One region of the Micromonospora sp. NPDC007230 genome, then DNA from elsewhere that is predicted to be linked to it. Evidence: riboswitches for the same ligand, from Rfam matches in the RefSeq annotation. Region 1 holds a riboswitch; each other region holds the start of a gene.
The links. Region 1 has a riboswitch for cyclic di-AMP ahead of ACFYML_RS04710 (transglycosylase family protein). Riboswitches for the same ligand answer to the same signal wherever they lie in the genome.
Positions count from the first base shown of each region.

Region 2: another riboswitch for cyclic di-AMP. It lies ahead of ACFYML_RS18350 (NlpC/P60 family protein); the one in region 1 lies ahead of ACFYML_RS04710 (transglycosylase family protein).
Region 3: another riboswitch for cyclic di-AMP. It lies ahead of ACFYML_RS06855 (C39 family peptidase); the one in region 1 lies ahead of ACFYML_RS04710 (transglycosylase family protein).
Region 4: another riboswitch for cyclic di-AMP. It lies ahead of ACFYML_RS11780 (coiled-coil domain-containing protein); the one in region 1 lies ahead of ACFYML_RS04710 (transglycosylase family protein).

Region 1 is NZ_JBIAFE010000002.1:398,546-402,899, reverse strand. It holds gene ACFYML_RS04725 (hypothetical protein) at 1-269, opposite strand, end outside; gene ACFYML_RS04720 (LLM class flavin-dependent oxidoreductase) at 381-1,949, opposite strand; gene ACFYML_RS04715 (hypothetical protein) at 1,983-2,207, shown strand; cyclic di-AMP (ydaO/yuaA leader) riboswitch at 2,349-2,523, shown strand; gene ACFYML_RS04710 (transglycosylase family protein) at 2,522-3,175, shown strand; gene ACFYML_RS04705 (YbaB/EbfC family DNA-binding protein) at 3,349-3,810, shown strand; gene ACFYML_RS04700 (M4 family metallopeptidase) at 4,003-4,354, opposite strand, start outside.
Region 2 is NZ_JBIAFE010000011.1:257,660-262,013, reverse strand. It holds gene ACFYML_RS18360 (pyridoxamine 5'-phosphate oxidase family protein) at 1-363, opposite strand, end outside; gene dcd (dCTP deaminase) at 442-1,020, shown strand; gene ACFYML_RS18350 (NlpC/P60 family protein) at 1,066-2,100, opposite strand; cyclic di-AMP (ydaO/yuaA leader) riboswitch at 2,113-2,248, opposite strand; gene ACFYML_RS18345 (N-acetylmuramoyl-L-alanine amidase) at 2,481-4,354, shown strand, end outside.
Region 3 is NZ_JBIAFE010000003.1:352,265-356,618, forward strand. It holds gene ACFYML_RS06840 (CDP-glycerol glycerophosphotransferase family protein) at 1-204, shown strand, start outside; gene ACFYML_RS06845 (peptidoglycan-binding protein) at 413-1,345, shown strand; gene ACFYML_RS06850 (alpha/beta fold hydrolase) at 1,394-2,161, opposite strand; gene ACFYML_RS06855 (C39 family peptidase) at 2,265-3,110, opposite strand; cyclic di-AMP (ydaO/yuaA leader) riboswitch at 3,313-3,454, opposite strand; gene ACFYML_RS06860 (hypothetical protein) at 3,745-4,354, opposite strand, start outside.
Region 4 is NZ_JBIAFE010000006.1:279,108-283,461, forward strand. It holds gene ACFYML_RS11770 (helix-turn-helix domain-containing protein) at 1-294, opposite strand, end outside; gene ACFYML_RS11775 (carbonic anhydrase) at 496-1,173, shown strand; gene ACFYML_RS11780 (coiled-coil domain-containing protein) at 1,239-2,258, opposite strand; cyclic di-AMP (ydaO/yuaA leader) riboswitch at 2,264-2,394, opposite strand; gene ACFYML_RS11785 (YibE/F family protein) at 2,549-3,856, opposite strand; gene ACFYML_RS11790 (hypothetical protein) at 4,055-4,354, shown strand, end outside.

The DNA of each region.
Region 1 (4,354 bases):
CTCCGCAGATAGTCGACCTGCCGGTTGGTGCTGGCCTGATCGCCTCTGATCAGGTTGTGGTAGCCACCGATCACGTCGAAGCCGGCGCCGGCCGCACCACGCGCCATGTCGGCGACGTGCGGGCTGGGCGGGTGGAAGCCCTGCGGGTCGCCGTAGCTGGCGCGCAAGCACAGGACGGGAGAGGTGGCCCGGCGGACCGCCGCCCAGTCGAACTCGCCCTTGACGCGGTCCCAGTCGTGGTAAGACAGGTCGACATAGATCACAGCCATTGCCATCACCTCTGCGGCCCACCGTAGCTCGACCCATCTGACCTGCGCTAACGCGAAAATTGGTCAGTGAGACGGGGGCGGTCGGTGGCCCGAGGAGCGGCCGCCCTGCGGTCAGATCTGGCCGGTGTAGAAGCCGTGGCGGGCCAGCGGCTCGACGATGTTCTGTTCCTCATATGCCAAATGCGACAGCAGGGTGTCGGTGAGGATGTCCACCGCCCGCTGAACCTCGGTGAAGTCCCCCGGATTGCGGATCAGGTCGACCAGGGCCCGGTCCACGCCCTCCACCACGTCGTGGATCACCACGTGCTCCGCCGCCAACCGGTCGAGCACCGGGGCCAGCCCCGGATCGGCCCGCCGCAGGTGCGGGAAGATCGAATTGTCCTCCAGCCCGTGGTGCTGGGTGACCACCGTGCAGTACGCGGCGCAGTACGCCCCCAGCGTCCAGTTGTTCTGCCGCATGGTCATCTGGTTGAGCACGGCCCGGGCGGCACCGGCGGAGACCACTCCTCGTTTGACCTGTTCGAGCAGGTCGCGCACCTGCGCCAGCTCCTGACGCAGGTGGTCGTGCACGTCGACGAGGTGCGCGCCGACGGCCTGCGCGTGCGGGGTGTAGACGTGCCCGGCCGGCGCCGGCGGGGCGACCGGGCGGGTGGACTCGTCCCAGAGCTGGTGGTCGGTCAGGCGTACGCCCGGATCGGAGGTGGGGGTGACCGCGAGCGCGGTGGCGCCCCCGGCCTCGACCGCCTCGCGCGCTTCCTCGACGGCCCTGGGTCGGGTGCCCGGCTCGGCGCGCTCGGCGGCGACCAGCTCCCGCACCGCGGGCGCGACCTCCCGCGCGAAGAGCTGGATGGCGGTGGGGTCGTCGGCGCCGAGGATGAAGGTGGCGATGCCGTGGTCCAGCACCAGCCCGGCCAGCTCCTCCACCCACTGTTCCGGCGGCCCGGTGAGGAAGCCGGTGGACGACCAGGTGAACTGGCCGCTGACGTTCAACAGCCGCCGCACCGACCGGGGATCCCGCCCGGCGGCCTCGGCACCCTCGTCGATCAGCGCGTTCATCCCCGGCAGCTCGTCCGGCCCCTGCGACAGGTACGCCAGCGACGGCAGCCAGCCGTCCGCCGCGCGCCCCACCAGCCGCAGCATCCGGGGCTTGTACGCGCCGACCCAGATCTCCACCGGGTGGGCCGGCGCCGGCCCGCGCTTCGCCCCGACCACCCGGTGGTACGTGCCCTCGACCCGGACCATGCCGCGCCGCTCGACGTCCCACACCTCGCGGATCACCCGGATCGCCTCGTCGAGCGCGTCCACCGCCTGCCCGGGGGACAGCCGCCGACCGCCGACCGCCTCGATCGCCTCCCAGAACGCGCCCGCGCCGAGGCCCAGCTCGACCCGGCCGCCGGTGAGCAGGTCCAGGCTTGCCACGCTGCGTGCCAGCACCACCGGTTGGCGCAGCGGCAGGTTGAGCACGTTGCCGGCCAGCCGGATCCGACTGGTCGCGGCCGCGAGATACGACATCAGCGTCCAGGTGTCCAGGAAACCTGGCTGGTACGGGTGATCCTGGAAGGTGACCAGGTCCAGGTTGACCTGCTCGCAGAGCTTGGCGAGCGCCACCACCTGCTCGAACTCGCCGGCGGCGGGGGTGAGGAAGCCGCCGAAGGCCAGCTCGTGTCCGTAGTCAGTCATGTTCCTCCGCCTGCGCACCCGAGCCCGGCGACCGTGCCGGACCTCGCCACCGTAGTCGGTGCCGGATCGGCGCGCGCCCGCTCCCGCAACCGCGGCGATAACCAGGCGGACACCCAGCTCAACGAGGCGGACCTGCGGGCCGTCCACCTTCGAGCGGCCATACGCGACCCTGCGCAATGCCGGCGCGTACCCGTGATCGTGGTGCTGGTCTCCGGCCGGCCGCTGGACGTCGCCGGCGAGTTGCCGAACTGGACCTGAATGGCGCTTGTAGAGCACCTGTGGACGCCGCGCAACTCGTACGGTGTGGCCTTCGCTCGGCCGGGTGAAGAACTTCACAAGAAGTGGGCGATCATCCGAAACCATCCCTAACGTCGACTGCGTTCGCGATCGCGGACACCCGGGCCGGTAACGCCTAATCCCGCCGCCGGCCCGTCGGTACCTGGACCTCAGGCGGGAGCGGGGGACCCACATGTTCCTCGGTGCTCGACACCTCGGGGTGAAGCCGCCCATCCGGCGGCCGGGCTCCTCGGCCCGAACCCGACAGCTCACCTCGTCGGCGTGGAGGAACCCACATGGCAACTGAACACGTCGCACGTCATCGGCGCACCACGCAGCGTCGCGTCGCCGTCGGGGCGCTCGTCGTCGGTGCCGCTACCGGCGCCGCCGCCATCCTCGGGCCGGCCGCGCCGGCCAGCGCATCCAGCGTGAACTGGGACGCCATCGCCCAGTGCGAGTCCGGCGGAAACTGGCACATCAACACCGGCAACGGCTACTACGGTGGCCTCCAGTTCTCGAAGAGCACCTGGAACGGCTACGGCGGCCAGAAGTACGCCAGCCGCGCCGACCTGGCCAGCCGCGGCGAGCAGATCGCCGTCGCCGAGAAGGTCCTCGACGGGCAGGGCATCGGCGCCTGGCCGGTCTGCGGCAAGAAGGGCGGCTCGACCAAGCACTACTCCACCAAGGACTCCGGCCCCAAGAAGTCGCACAAGAAGGTGACCAAGGACCGGTCGTCCCGCGGCGACCAGCCGGCGACCCGCAGCCACCGGCGTACCGCGCCGGCGTCGGGCGGCGCGACCTACACGGTCCGGTCGGGTGACTCGCTGTCGCTGATCGCGGAGGCGAACCACCTCGCCGGCGGCTGGCAGGCACTCTACGAGCGCAACAAGCGCGTGGTCGGCGACAACCCGGGCCTGATCTTCCCAGGCCAGCACCTCCGCCTGCGCTGACGCCCCTGGCAGGTGGGGCGCCCCACATTGCGCGCTGACGCACGGAAAGAGTGGCCATCCCGCCCGGGACGGCCACTCTTTTCGTGACCGAGGCCCCGGGTGCTCGCGGTGTCCCGGTCGGGGGCGGTTGCTATCGTCGCGGTGCTCCGGAAAGACGTGAAGAAGGCGCGGATATGACCAACGACTCGTTCTCCGCGGCGGCAAGCCTCGACGAGCTGCTCACCAGGACGCAGCAGGCGCTGTCGGCCATGCGCTCGCGGGCGGCCGAGCACCCCGACGGCGACCCGGGCGAGCTGCTCCGCGCCGAGGGCGCGGCGGCCGACGGCCGGGTCCGGGCCGTGGTGGTCCAGGGTGGCCGGCTGGCGTCCGTGACGGTGGACCCGGAGCTGGCCGGGGACGGGATGGAGGCGGTCTGCGGGCAGGTCGTGTTGGCCGTCAACGCCGCCCTCGCCGCCCTCGACGCCCAGGTCAGCGCCTCGGCCCGGGCCGACGTCGACGCCCTGGCCGCGCGGCTCGGTGGTATCGAGGGGCAGTCGGTACGGCAGATGGAGCTGTTCAGCCGGGCGGTGGACGACGTGATGGCCCGCCTCAGCCGCGGCCCCGACGCGGGGACGCGGGCGGGCCGCACGAGCTGAGGAGGGCATCGCCGGCTGTCGGAGCAGGCCGGCCGCGGTACCGGCGGTGAACGCGGCGACCAGCAGGCCCGCGACGGTCAGCGTCACAACTGCGGCACGGACGCGCCGGGGTGGGCGCAGCGCCCCACGTACGGCTGAGCCGGCGGAGCGGCCGGCCGTCGGGAGGACGACGACCGGCCGCTCGGGGCGTGCTCAGGAGAGAGTGACCGCCGTGTCGTCGATGACGAACGAGGTCTGCAGGGAACTGTCCTCCACCCCGCTGAACGAGATGGTGGCGGTCGTCCCGGCCAGCGACGAGACGTCGAAGGACCGCTGTACGTAACCGGCGGCCTTGTTGAGGTTGGAGTAGGTGGCCAGAGTGGTGCTGCCCGCCTTCACGGTCAGCTTGTCGTAGGCGGTGGTGGTCGTCGACTCCGCGCTGTCGATGTGCAGCCAGAAGGTGAGGGTCGCCCGGCAGCCGGACGGGATCGTCACCGACTGCGACAGGGTGTCGGTGTGGGCGGTGCCGTAGCCGTCGAGCCATGCCTTCCACGAGCCGCCGTGC
Region 2 (4,354 bases), on a different contig from region 1:
GAACAGCCGCCAGTCGACGTGCGGCGCGGCCCGGCCGATCCCGGCCACTCGGGCCATGGTCGCCGGGTCGGTCACCGGGTGGGCCCGACCGGCGACGTACGCCTCGTCGTCGCTCTCCTCCGGCGGGAAGGAGTGCAGCGCGTAGCGGCCGTCGCGTTCGAGGTCGCGGCGCTTGGGCGAGTCGATGACGAAGCAGTAGAGCCCGTCGTCGGTGATGACCGGGGAGACCGGGTGGACCCGGGGGCCCCCGTCGGCGCGGACCGTGGCGAGGTAGCCGAAGCCCGGCCCGTACTGCTGCAGGAGAAGGCGGATCTCGTCGGCGAGTCGGGGCTCGTCGGCGGCGAATTCGGACCAGGAAGCCATGCGGACATTCTATCGAACACGTGTACGAAGATGTAGTCCGACACGCAGGTCGCCCGTACCGGTCGCTATGGTGTTCCGATGCTGCTCTCCGACCGCGACCTGGTCTCCGAGATCAAGGCGGGCGCACTCGCGCTGGAGCCCTTCGAGCCTACGCTGGTGCAGCCGTCCAGCATCGACGTACGCCTGGACCGGCTCTTCCGGGTCTTCAACAACCACCTCTACACGCACATCGACCCGTCCCAGCAGCAGGACGACCTGACCTCGATGGTGGAGGTACCCGAGGGCGAGCCGTTCGTGCTGCACCCGGGCGAGTTCGTGCTCGCCTCGACGCTCGAGGTGATCTCGCTGGGCGACCAGCTCGCCGGCCGGCTCGAGGGCAAGTCCAGCCTGGGCCGGCTCGGGCTGCTCACCCACTCCACCGCCGGCTTCATCGACCCGGGCTTCTCCGGGCACGTCACGCTGGAACTCTCCAACGTGGCCAACCTGCCGATCACGCTCTGGCCCGGCATGAAGATCGGCCAGCTCTGCATCTTCCGGCTCTCGTCGCCGGCCGAGCACCCGTACGGCTCGGCGGTCTACGGCTCGCGCTACCAGGGGCAGCGCGGGCCGACCCAGAGCCGGTCCTGGCAGAACTGGCGTACCTGGCCGACCCGCTGAGCACGACGCAGGGGCTCCCGCGACGCGGAAGCCCCTGCGTACCCGTCAGCCCGGGCGGCCGTAGCTGTTGATCTGGCCGTCGTCGACGCGTTTCATCGTGATCGGCTTGCCGGACTGGGAGGCGTGCACCACCCAGCCGCCGCCGACGTACATCCCGACGTGGTGCAGGTCGCTGTAGTAGAAGACCAGGTCACCGGGGCGTAGCTCGCCGCGGCTCACCCGCCGGGTGACGTCGTGCTGCTCGCGGGCGTTGTGCGGCAGGGAGACCCCGGCCTTGGCCCAGGCCGCCATGGTCAGGCCGGAGCAGTCGTAGTGGTCCGGGCCGGCGGCACCCCAGACGTAGATCTTGCCGATCTGGGCGCAGGCGAACTTGACCGCGACACCGGCCGGGCCGCCCGGGTAGCCGGCGGGGCAGGGCGCGGGACGCAGTGGTCCGCCGCCGCCGTTGCCGTACACCTTGAGCCGGAGCTTCTGGAGCCGGGCGATCTCGGCGTCGATCTGCTTCTTCTGGGCCGCGAGCTGAGCTTCGGTACGGGCCAGCTGGGCGACCATCGCGTCCAACGGCTTCTTCTTCGCGGCCAGCTCGTCGCGCAGCTCCATGACGGCCTGCACCTGCTCGTGCTGGTGGTGCGCGAAGCGGTCGAGCAGTTCGAGGCTGTTGACCACCTCGCTCGGCGACCGGCTGCCCAGCAGGGCGTTGACGGTGGAGAGGTTGTTGCCCTTGTACGCGTCGGCGGCCAGCCCGCTGACCTGCCCGAGGGCGGCGTCGACCTGGGCCTCGAGCGGGGCGATCTGCTTCGCCAGCGCGTCGGCCTGCTTGCGCCGGACGGCGAGCTTTCCGCGGGTGGAGTTGACCTGTTCGATGATCGGTTCGAGCTTGTTCCAGTCCTGGTCGATCTGGCGCTCGATCTCGGTGACCGACGGTTCGGCGTGGGCCGCCGTGGCGCCGCCGGTCAGGACGACGGCGGTGCCGACCAGGGCGGCGAGGGCAATGGTGAAGCGGGACCAGCGTGAACGCGGCGCAGCCGTCGACCGGTCGACCGACCGGTCCGACGGTGGCCGCGGGGCATGGTGTGCCACCGGGCTCCGTACTCCTTCTTCCTGACCGCCTACCGGGTTAGCTGACGGGTTCGGACGGGAAGGGAGCCGCCCTACCGCAGTGGCTGCGGATTCACCCCAGGTACCTGGGTCCCCGGCTCGCCTGGCGGCGACTCGGCGGTGTCGGACCGTCACCACCCGGGATGGACGGTGAACCTACCGGTCGACGACTGACCAGAGTAGGGACCGTCGTTATCAATCCGCAACCCGATCCGCCGTGACACTCCGTACGCAGATTCGGAAACCACCCGACGGTGAAGGTTTTTTACGCCCATCATCACCACCTGGAAAGGTATTGACCTGGGGCCATCTGCGGAGTGAGGGTGGGGACGCAGTCACCCCCATCCCTATCTGGAGGTTCGATGCACCTCTCAGCACTGCCACCGCGCAGACGGATACTGCTGGCCGCCGCCGTCGCGGCGGCCACCGCTCTCGCGACCAGCGGTCCCACCGCGGCGGCGCCCCTCACCGTCGCCGGCACCACCGACAGCCCGGACCGGCAGCAGCAGTACGCCGCCGCGGCGGCGGAGTACGGCGTGCCGCAGAGCGTCCTGCTCGGCGTCTCCTACCTGGAGTCCCGCTGGGACACCCACTCCGGCCGGCCCAGCACCAGCGGCGGCTACGGCCCGATGCACCTCACCGACGCGCAGCAGGTCGCCTCGACCCCGTCCAGCGCGCACGTGGACGAGAACGAGGACCCCCGCGGCGACGAGTCCCGTCCGCTCACCGTCGACCTGACCGCCGCCGCCGCGCCTTCCGGGGACACCCTGCCCGTGGCGTCGCTGCAGACCCTGGACACCGCCGCCGACCTCACCGGCGTGTCGAAGGAGACGCTGCGCGACGACGCGGCGGCCAACATCCGCGGCGGCGCGGCCCTGCTGGCGTCGTACCAGCAGAAACTGGGCGGGCCGGTCGGCGCCGGCAGCGACCCGGCGGCCTGGTACGGCGCGGTGGCCCGGTACTCCGGCGCGGACACCGAGGACGCGGCGGCGGCCTTCGCCGACGAGGTGTACGACCAGATCGGCCAGGGCGCCAGCCGGACCACCGACGACGGCCAGCGGGTGACCCTCGCCGCCGCCGCGGTGACGCCGGACCAGTCCGGGCTGCACAAGCTCGGCCTGCGCCGCGCCGAGCGGCCGGACGGCCTGGAGTGCCCGGTCCGCCTCGCCTGCGAGTGGATCCCCGCACCGTACGGGGAGTACACGATCCCCGAGACGACCATCGTGGACTACGGCAACTACGACATCGGCAACCGGCCGGCTCAGCAGAAGCTCGAATACATCATCATCCACGACACCGAGGGCTACTTCGGCCCGAGCGTACGGCTGGTCCAGGACGTGACCTACCTGGGCTGGCACTACACGCTGCGCTCGGTGGACGGCTACGTCGCCCAGCACATCAAGGCCAAGGACGTCGGCTGGCAGGCCGGCAACTGGTACGTCAACGCCAAGTCCATCGGCATCGAGCACGAGGGCTTCGCCGGCCACGGCACCTGGTACACCGAGGCCATGTACCGGGCCTCGGCAAAGCTGGTCCGGCACCTGGCGCTGCGGTTCCAGATCCCGCTGGACCGGCAGCACATCCTCGGCCACGACAACGTCCCCGGCATCACCGCCGGGAACGTCGCCGGGATGCACTGGGACCCGGGTCCGTACTGGGACTGGTCGCACTACTTCGACCTGATGAAGGCGCCGTTCCACTCGACCGGCACCCCGAGCACCGGCCTGGTCACCATCGACCCGGACTTCGCGACGAACAAGCCGGCCTTCTACGCCTGCAACCAGCAGCCGCCGGGCGTCCCGAAGCCGCCGCCGCCGGCCGAGCCGTGCCCGCTGCGCGGCTCCTCCTCGGTCATCCTGCGCACCGGCCCGAGCCCGACCGCGCCACTGGTCAACGACCTGGGGCTGCGCCCGAACGGCACCCCGAACACCATGCACATCAAGGATCACGGCGCCCGCGCCTCGGCCGGTCAGACGTACGCCCTCGCGGGCATTCAGGGCGACTGGACCGCGATCTGGTACCTCGGCCAGAAGGCCTGGTTCTACAACCCGGCCTCGGCGCCGACGGCGAAGTGGGCGAACGGCTTCGTGGTGACCCCGAAGCCGGGCAAGACCACCATCCCGGTGTACGGGCGGGCCTACCCCGAACGGGCCGCCTACCCGGCCACCATCCCGTACCAGGCCATCTCGCCGCTGCAGTACACCTTCCCGGCCGGTCAGCGGTACGCGGTCGGCGG
Region 3 (4,354 bases), on a different contig from region 1:
ACCGAGCTGCTCGACACCGACCCGAAGGCCGCGGCCCGCTGGGCCACCCGCACCCGCTACCTGGGCGACTTCCCCGCCGATTCGTACGCCGAGGCGTTCCTCGACGCCGCCCGCCGGCAGCTCGAACCCGGCTGGAACCCGCCGGCCCCGCGCGCCGCCGACGCGGTCACGCCGGACGGCTCGCCGCTGTCCCCCACCGCCTGACCCACACCCCACCGCCTGACCGCTCCGTCGCCAATGGCCGGAGCGGTCATCGGCGTGTCGAAAATCACCGCCACATATTCACCATTGTAAATATTTATCTTCATCATCATACTTGCTCCCGGGCGCCCAGCCGACTCGGTGTAGTCGGCCCCCTACCGGCGATGCGGCGCGTCCGCACGCCGGCCACCCCTCGTCCACAGGAGCACCTATGAAAAGCGTTTTCCGCCAGCTCGCCATGTGGCTCGGCGCGGTCGCGCTCGCCGTGGCGGCCGCCCTGACCGGCCCGACCGCGGCCCAGGCGGCGGCACCGGCCTGGCCCCTGCTGAGCAACGGCTCGACCGGCGCCAACGTCACCACCGCCCAGTACCTGCTCCGCCACCGCGGCTACAGCATCGCGGTCGACGGCCAGTACGGCGCCGGCACCACCTCGACCGTGAAGTCCTTCCAGTCAGCCAACGGCCTCTCCGCCGACGGCCAAATCGGCGCGCAGACCTGGAGCAAGCTGGTGGTCACCCTGAGCGCCGGGGCCAACAACGACGCGGTCCGCGCGCTGCAGACCGCACTCAACAAGTACGGCTACGGCCTGGCCGTGGACGGCGACTGGGGCCCGGCCACGACCAACGCCGTGAACAACTTCAAGTCCGCCCGTGGCCTCTCCGGCGGCTCGGTCGACACCACCACCTGGCAGTACCTGACCGGCGGCAGCGGCGGCACCGGCAACTACCGGCTGGTCATCGGCAAGTCGGTGCTGCCCCGCAGCGAGTACGACGATCCGCACCACGACTACCCGGCGATCGACCTGCCCACCGTGACCGGCACGACCACGTACGCGATCACCTCCGGGACGATCGGGCACGTCGGCGGCAGCTGTGGCCTCGGCATCGGCATCACCGCCGACGACGGCGCCTACTACCTCTACTGCCACCTGAACTCGCGCTCGGTCGCCGCCGGCTCCCGGGTCAGCGCCGGCCAGGTCCTCGGCTACACCGGGGCCACCGGCAACGTGACCGGCCCCCACCTGCACCTGGAGGTCCGGGTCAACGGCGCCAACCGCTGCCCGCAGAACATGCTGCTGGCCATCTACGACGGCGTCGCCCCACCCGCCCCGTCCGCCCTGCCCGCCACCGGCTGCTTCTACTGACGCAACCTGCGGTCGTGATGTCGTCGCCCTGCCTGCGGGGCGACGGCGTCACGGCCCGTCGGGCGCCGCGAACGGCGCGAGCAGGTCGAGGATGGCGGCGGGGTCCTCGACGTGCGCGTTGTGGCCGAGCCCCGGCAGCGTCGCCATCGGCACGCCCAACTCCTTGAGCTGTGCGTCGGACACCATCGGGTCCTGCTCGCCCCGGGCCAACAGCACCGGCACGTCGGTCGCGGCGAGCAGGGCGGGCAGCTGCGGCTCCCCGACCGCGAACGCGGCCGGGTCCATGGCCAGCCGCCAGCGGCCGTCCTCGCGGCGCAGCCCGGCGTCCACCACCGGGTGGTCGGGGGCGAACAGCCCGGTCAGCCCGGCCACCCGCAGGTAACGGCGGGCCGCCTCGTCCCGGCTGGCGAACCAGGTCACCGGCCGCTGGGCCAGCTCGCGGGCCTTGTCCAGCTCGGCCGGCGACCAGGCGACCTTGATGCCGAGCCCGACCACCCCGTCGATCGGAAGCTGCCGCGTCCGTGCGGCCAGCGCCAGCGCCACCACCCCGCCGAGCGAGTGCCCGAGCACCACCAGCCGGTCCCGGGGGCCGAGCCGGTCGGCGACCGGGCCGAGCCCCGCCACCACCCGGTCCGCGAGCGCCTCGAAGGAGTACGCCGGCAGTTGCGGCGACCAGCCGTGCCCGGCCAGGTCGGGGGCCAGCCAGCGGCCCGCCCAGCGGCGCTCCAGCAGCGGCGCCCAGGGCAGCCACACCTCACCGGTGGCGCCCATGCCGTGCAGCAGCAGCAGCTGGCGGGTACCCGTCTCGTCGCCCATACGGCGCAGTGTGCCACCGGACGGACACCAGGCGCGAGACCGGCCCCGGATACGACGTCGGGCACCGGCTCCTGGAGCCGGTGCCCGACGTGCAGGGGTGGGATCAGGCGGAGTAGCCGCGGGTGCCGGCCCAGTTCGCCAGATCGATGGTGGTGATCCAGTACTCGGGCAGCGCCGGGTTCGCCGAGTCGGCGATCCGCACCGTCCGGCCGTCGTCCTTGTAGCCGACCACGGCGATGTAGTGGCCGCCGGGGAACGAGTGCCAGCCGCCGTTGGTGTCGGTGGCGGAGCCGGCGATGTTGACCACCACGCCGCGGCCGTCGGTGATCGCCTTGACCACGTCGGCCTGGAGCTGGTCCATCTGCGCCGGGGTCGCGGCCTGGCCGGGGATCATGTGGGTCCGGTACGGGTTGCCCTTGACCATCTGGTTGAGCCCGCGGGTGGTGTCCTCGGCCGAGTTGGTGCCGTTCTCGCCGGCGTTCAGCGGGGCGACCATCGCGTCCTGGGTGGTCTCGACGCCGCTCGCGCTCAGCGCGTTGCGCACCGCGGCCGGACCGCAGTTCCAGTAGGCGGTCTGGGCCTCGTAGTTGTAGTCGAGGACCTTCGTCGACGGCGGCTTCGGCTTCGCCTTCGCGGTCTTCGTCACGTCCGGGTCCGGCTTGGCCGAGCTGGCCCTCGCCGACGGCGACGCGCTGGGCGAGGCGGTCGGGGACGGGGCGGCGACCCGGGCCTCGCTCCGGGTGGCGACGTCACCGAGGCGCGGGGCCAGTTCGGCGACGGCGGCGGTGGTCTCCTGCCGGACCGGCGCGTCGTTCGTGCCGGCCAGTGCCGCGCTGGCGCCGCCGGCCAGCACGAGGGCCGCGGCGGAGCCGGCGACGATCTGGTACGGGCGCTCGGTCGCGAGGCGCCGCAGCTGACGCTTCAGGTGGTGCTTCACGTGTTCCTCCACGGGGGCCGGAGCGGCACACGCCGGCCCGACGCGCGGAGTAGCTCACGCGCGTTCCTGGGCGGGGTGGCCGCGGGAAAAGAGCGCCCGGCGGACCGGGCGGCGGGGGTCGGTTACCGGAACGGACTCGCGGGTCAGGCGAGCGCCGGCACCGTGGCGCCGTGGAGGCGGGGGGAGGATCGGGGGGTGGTTCGCACGAGGTTGGAACTCCTTCCGTGGCCGCCTACCGGGTTAGCTGACGGATTCGGGCGGGAAGTAGGCCCTACCGCGGGCCTCGGCTCGCGGATTCACCCCGGTGTTGCACTGGGTCCCCGGTTCGTGAGATCACGATTGAGCGGGTCGGCGCGGCGTCGCCACTTGCGATCGAAAACCGCACCGGACGCGCTGACACTACCGGTGGGTACGCCGCCTGCCAAGCGCGCCCACCTGCGTAAACGTCAACCACCGTTACCGAGACCGGAACAGTCGGTCACTGACCCGACTCAATGGGACGACCGTTTTTAACGGGAACCGGCGGGTGCCTATCGGACATCCGGGTGGGGATCGAAGGGGAATTGCGGGGCTCGATCGCCCCGCCTGATCCGGTTGACCGTTTACCCGGTCGCCGTGACCGGGCTCACCGAATTCGGATAACGATTCAGCCGACCCGCGCCGGACGCCACCGTGCGGGGTGCGCCGCGACGGCGCCGGTCGGCACCGGGGCGAGGGTCTGGGTCACCGCCTCGGCGGGGCGTACCGGGACCGCTCCGGGGCGCACCGCCTCGGCGGCCGCGTGCGCCTCCACGGCCAGCACCCGGGCCGCCTCGGCGGCCACTTCGGCGTCCCGCCAGGCCCGCTGCTCCCGCTCGGCGGCCGCCCGCCACCGGGCCCGCCGGCCGTCGCGTACCACCCGGGTCAGGGCGATCTCCTGCTCGGCCGGATGCCGGCGCGGGTCCCACCCGTTGCGCCCGGCGAGGACGTCCGCGAGTTGCCGGGCGGTCAGGTCGCCCTGCCAGTGCGCCGTCATGGCGGCGTGGTGCAGCCACCGCTCCCGGGCCGCGTACTCGGCCGGCGTCCGGGGCGTCCGCGGCTCGGGCAGCACGGCGGCCCCCGCGAACCGCCGGGCGGCCGCCTCGGCCTCGTCGTACGCCCGCCAGGCCCGGTCGACCTCGTCGTGCGCGGTCAGCCACTGCTCGCGCCACCGGCGGGCGGTCTGCCGGGCCCCGGCGGCGGCGACCGCCACCTCGTCGGCGTACCGGCGCAGGTCG
Region 4 (4,354 bases), on a different contig from region 1:
GAGCAGGGCACCGACCTGCTGGTCGGCCTCCGCCGGGTGCCGGAAGTGGCCGCTCGGGTTGATCGTGTACTCGTTGCGCCGGCCGACCCGGGTGCGCCGCAGGTAGCCGCCGGCCGCCAGGTCGGCGACGATCGCCTGGGCGGCCCGCTCGGTCACCCCCACCTCGTCGGCCACGTCACGCAGCCGCGCGGTGGGGTTGCGCGCGATGGCCAGCAGCACGTGCCCGTGGTTGGTGAGGAAGGTCCAGTTCCGGCCGCTCCCGTTCTCGCCCGCTGTCGTCGCCATGGTGGTCATGGTATGGCCCCGCGCCGGTGTCGACCGGCCCCGGGCGGCGGCGGGCCGCAAGCGGGCGGCCGTCAAGTGACCGGTGACGTATGAAATCCGTATCACGTAAATCTTGACGTGTCTTGGCTCGGGTGTGACCGTGGTGGTCGAGGCCGCCTCTGCCGCCGGCCGGCTGACCAGGTCGTTTCGCGCGAGGACGAGGTGAGTGCAGTGCTGCCGACCAATCCCGAACAGGCGCTCGCCGAGCTGTTCGCCGGCAACCGGCGGTTCGTCACCGGCGTACCCCGTCATCCCAACCAGGACGCCGAGCATCGCGCCGCCGTCGCCGACGGCCAGCACCCGTTCGCGGTGATCGTGGGCTGTGCCGACTCCCGGCTCGCCGCCGAGATCATCTTCGACCGTGGCCTCGGTGACCTGTTCGTGGTGCGGACCGCCGGCCACACCGTCGGCCCCGAGGTGCTCGGCAGCGTCGAGTACGCGGTCACCGTGCTGGGCACCCCGCTGGTGGTGGTGCTCGGCCACGACTCGTGCGGCGCGGTGCAGGCCGCCCGCGAGGTGGTCGCCACCGGCACGCCCCCCGCCGGCCACCTCGGCGCGTTGGTGGACGCCGTCGTGCCCAGCCTGGCCCGGGCCGCCCGGGAGGGTGTCGAGGACCTCGACGAGATCGTCGACATCCACATCGCGCGGACCGTGGAGGCGCTGCTGGCCCGGTCCGCCGTGCTCGCCGAGCGGGTGACGGCCGGGCGGTGCGGGGTGGTCGGCATGTCGTACCGGCTCAGCGCGGGCGAGGTGCGGACGGTGGCCGAGGTGCCGGCCGGCAAGCCGAGCGCGACGCTGCCGGGCGCGGCCACGCCCGCGGACCCGGCGCCCACCGCCGTCGCCGGTTGAGCCCTTCCTGACGCCGAGGGGCCGCCCGCGCGGTGGCGGGACGGCCCCTCGGCGTGGTACTCCGGCTACAGCAGCGACACGTGCACGTGGTCGGTGTGGTTGGAGGGACCGCTGTAGGACTTCCAACCGGTCGCCGGGAACCAGATCTGCCGGTTCCAGATCACGTAGTAGACGCCCAGCCGGTCGGCGTTGCGGATCAGGAACGCGGCGAGGTTGTTGCCGTACATCCGCATGTCGTTGTTGTGCCAGGGGGAGAAGCCGCTGCGCTGTAGCGACCAGTCGCAGGCCCGGCCCTTGGGGTGCTCCCAGGGGCCGCCCGGGCGGTAACAGCCCACGAAGCGGTCGAAGCCGGCCCGCTTGACCTCCTTGTACATGTGCAGCGTGCGCGGGGTGATGTAGCCCGAGGTGGTCGGATCCTTCACGCTGCGCGACTCGGGCTTCCACCCCCCGTCAGCCGTCCGGCCGGGAGCGATCCGGGCGACCGGGGAGGTGGCCGCGACCAGACCGGCGGTGAAACCCCGCCCGCCGACCAGCCGCAGGGCCTTCTCCGCCTCGGCCTTCTCGCGCCGCATCGCGTTGGTCTGCTTCTGCTGCTCGCGGATCTCCGCATCGAGCGCGATCTTGGCCTGTTCCGCGCGGTTCTTCGCGGCGTTGACCTCGGCGAGCTTCTGCGCGTTCATCAGGTTCAGCTCGTCGAGGGCGGAGGCCCGCTGGACGAACGAGTCGGGCGCGTTGCTCTCCAGCAGCAGGGCCATCGCGCCGATCCGGCCGGTCCGATAGGACTGCGTGGCGATCTGGCTCACCTGCGGCCGCAGCGCGTCCAGGTCGGCCTGCGCCGCCCGGATCTCGAGGGCCAACTGGAGTTGGCGCTGCTTCGACTTGTCCAGCTTCGCCTTGGCCTGCAGGAAGCCGCGATTGGCGGCATCGATGACCTCGGTGATGAGCGGAGGATCGTTGTCCTCCTCGTGGCCCGATGGGTTGGGGGTGTTGGGTGCGGCCAGCGCCGGGGTGGGCCCGGCGACGATGGCGAACGCGGTGAGCACGGCCACCACAGGTGTCAACCAGCGGCGCAGGGGTGCCGTCAACAGTGTTCCCTTCCGTCGACCGCCGACCGGGTTAGCTGTCGGGTTCGGGACGGAAGTGGCCCCTACCGCTCGCGCGGATTCACCCCAGGTACCTGGTTCCCCGGTTCGCCACAGGGCGATTGGGCGGTGGTGCCGCTGGCGCCGGTGCGCGCCTTTGGCGGTTACCGGCAGCGAGGTTACCCGAGAGCCCGGTCGGGGATCTACGCCCGGAAGCCGACCAATCGCACGTTTTCGTCGTCGCCCTGCGTGACCAGCGTCGCGTTCGCGCCGGCCGGTCACGCTGCGGAGTGTCACCATGCCGCTTCCGTGCTCCTCTCCGGTCCGGATCGTCCGGCGGCCGCACCGCCGAGTGCCTCCAGCGCGTCGTGCCGTTCGGCCGGCGGCCGGGACGACGGCGGGCGGGCTCCGGCGTCCGTCGCGGCGCCGGCCCGTCCGGCGGTCCGGACCACCGCCGCCAGACCGGTGGTCAGCGGTACGGCGGCGATCAGGCCGAGCGTGGCCACCGCGCTCCGGACGATCTCCTGCGCCATGAACTCGCTGGTGAGGATCTCGCCCACCGGTCGCGAGTCGGCGACCAGCAGGAGCAGCAGCGGCAGCGACGCGCCCGCGTACGCCAGCACGATGGTGTTGACGGTGGAGGCGATGTGGGCGCGGCCCACCCGGGTGGCCGCCCGGTAGAGCTGCATCCGGGACAGCCCCGGGTTCGCGTTCGCCAGCTCGGTGACCGTGGCCGCCTGGGTGACGGTGACGTCGTCCAGCACGCCGAGCGAGCCGATGATGATGCCGGCCAGGAGCAACCCGTGCAGGTCGACGTTCTGCTGGAACATCGACAGCGTGGTGGCGTCCTCGCTGCCGTAGCCGGTCAGGTGGGTGGCCGCGGTGGCCAGGGTGCCGAGGATGCCGGTCAGCACCAGGCTGCCCAGGGTGCCGAGCACCGCCACCGAGGTTTCGGCGGTGATCCCGTGGGTCAGGTAGAGCACCACAAACATGATCAGCGCGGCGCCGACGATCGCCACCAGCAGCGGCGGCTGGCCGGCGCCGATCCCGGGCAGCACGAAACCGAGCAGCACGGCGAAGCTCGCCACCAGGCCGCCCAGCGCGGCCAGTCCGCGCCAGCGCCCGAACGCCACGATGGCGACGGCGAACAGCACGGCCAGCCAGACCAGCGGCGTGCCGCGCTGGTGCTCGGCGATGTTGTAGGTCTTGATCGTCGGGTCGGCCGGGTCCATCAGCTCGACGAGGATGATCTTGTCGCCGACCTCGATCCGGGATGCCCCGGGACCGGACGGGAGGGGTGCTTCGACCTGCCGGCCGGCGTCCGGGCCCTGCTCGGCGGCGACCGTCGCGGTTCCGCACGGCCCCGTGGCCTGGCCGGTGCCGCCCTCCGGCGTCGGCGGGCACGGCTCGGTCACCACCCGGGTCACCGTGCCGTGGTAACGCGGCAGGTCCGCGCCACCTGTCGGCTCCCGGCTGTCCCGCGGCCACAGCACCAGCGCGGCGACCACGGTCACCAGGAACAGCGGCACCACCGTCGCGACGAGGATCCGTCGCACCCCGGTCGGGGCGGGCGGAGCGGGACGGGTGTGGTCGGCGCCCATGGCGTGTCTCCCAACGAGTCACAGCGCGATACGTGTCACCGGGCTGGTCGGTTCACCGGGCCGGCGCTGGCGTCGGCCGGGGAGTGCAGGCCGGTCGCCGCCGGGAATGGTAGCCAGGCCCGGGGCGCGACGCAGGCGATGAGCGATCTCCGGTGGTTCCTGCCGGCCCGGCCCGCCGCACCCACTAGCGTGGTTCTCGTGCGTACGGCGCCAGCGGTGACGACCGGACCGTGGGTCCGGCTCCTGCTGCTGCTCTGCACCCTGGTCGGCCTGACCGCCATGCACACTCTCGGCCACGGCACGCACGCCTCCGGCGGCCCGGGGGACCACGCGGCGGCCAACCACGGCGCCCCGCCGGCCGCGGTGGCCGGTCCCGCCGCCCTGCCGGCCGCGGTGGCCGGCATGGCCGGCGACTGCCACGGTGACGGCTGCGGCCCGGCCCGGGTGCTCCCGCCGGCGGACGCCCAGGCCCGGCTGCTCCCGCTGGGTGATCCCGGC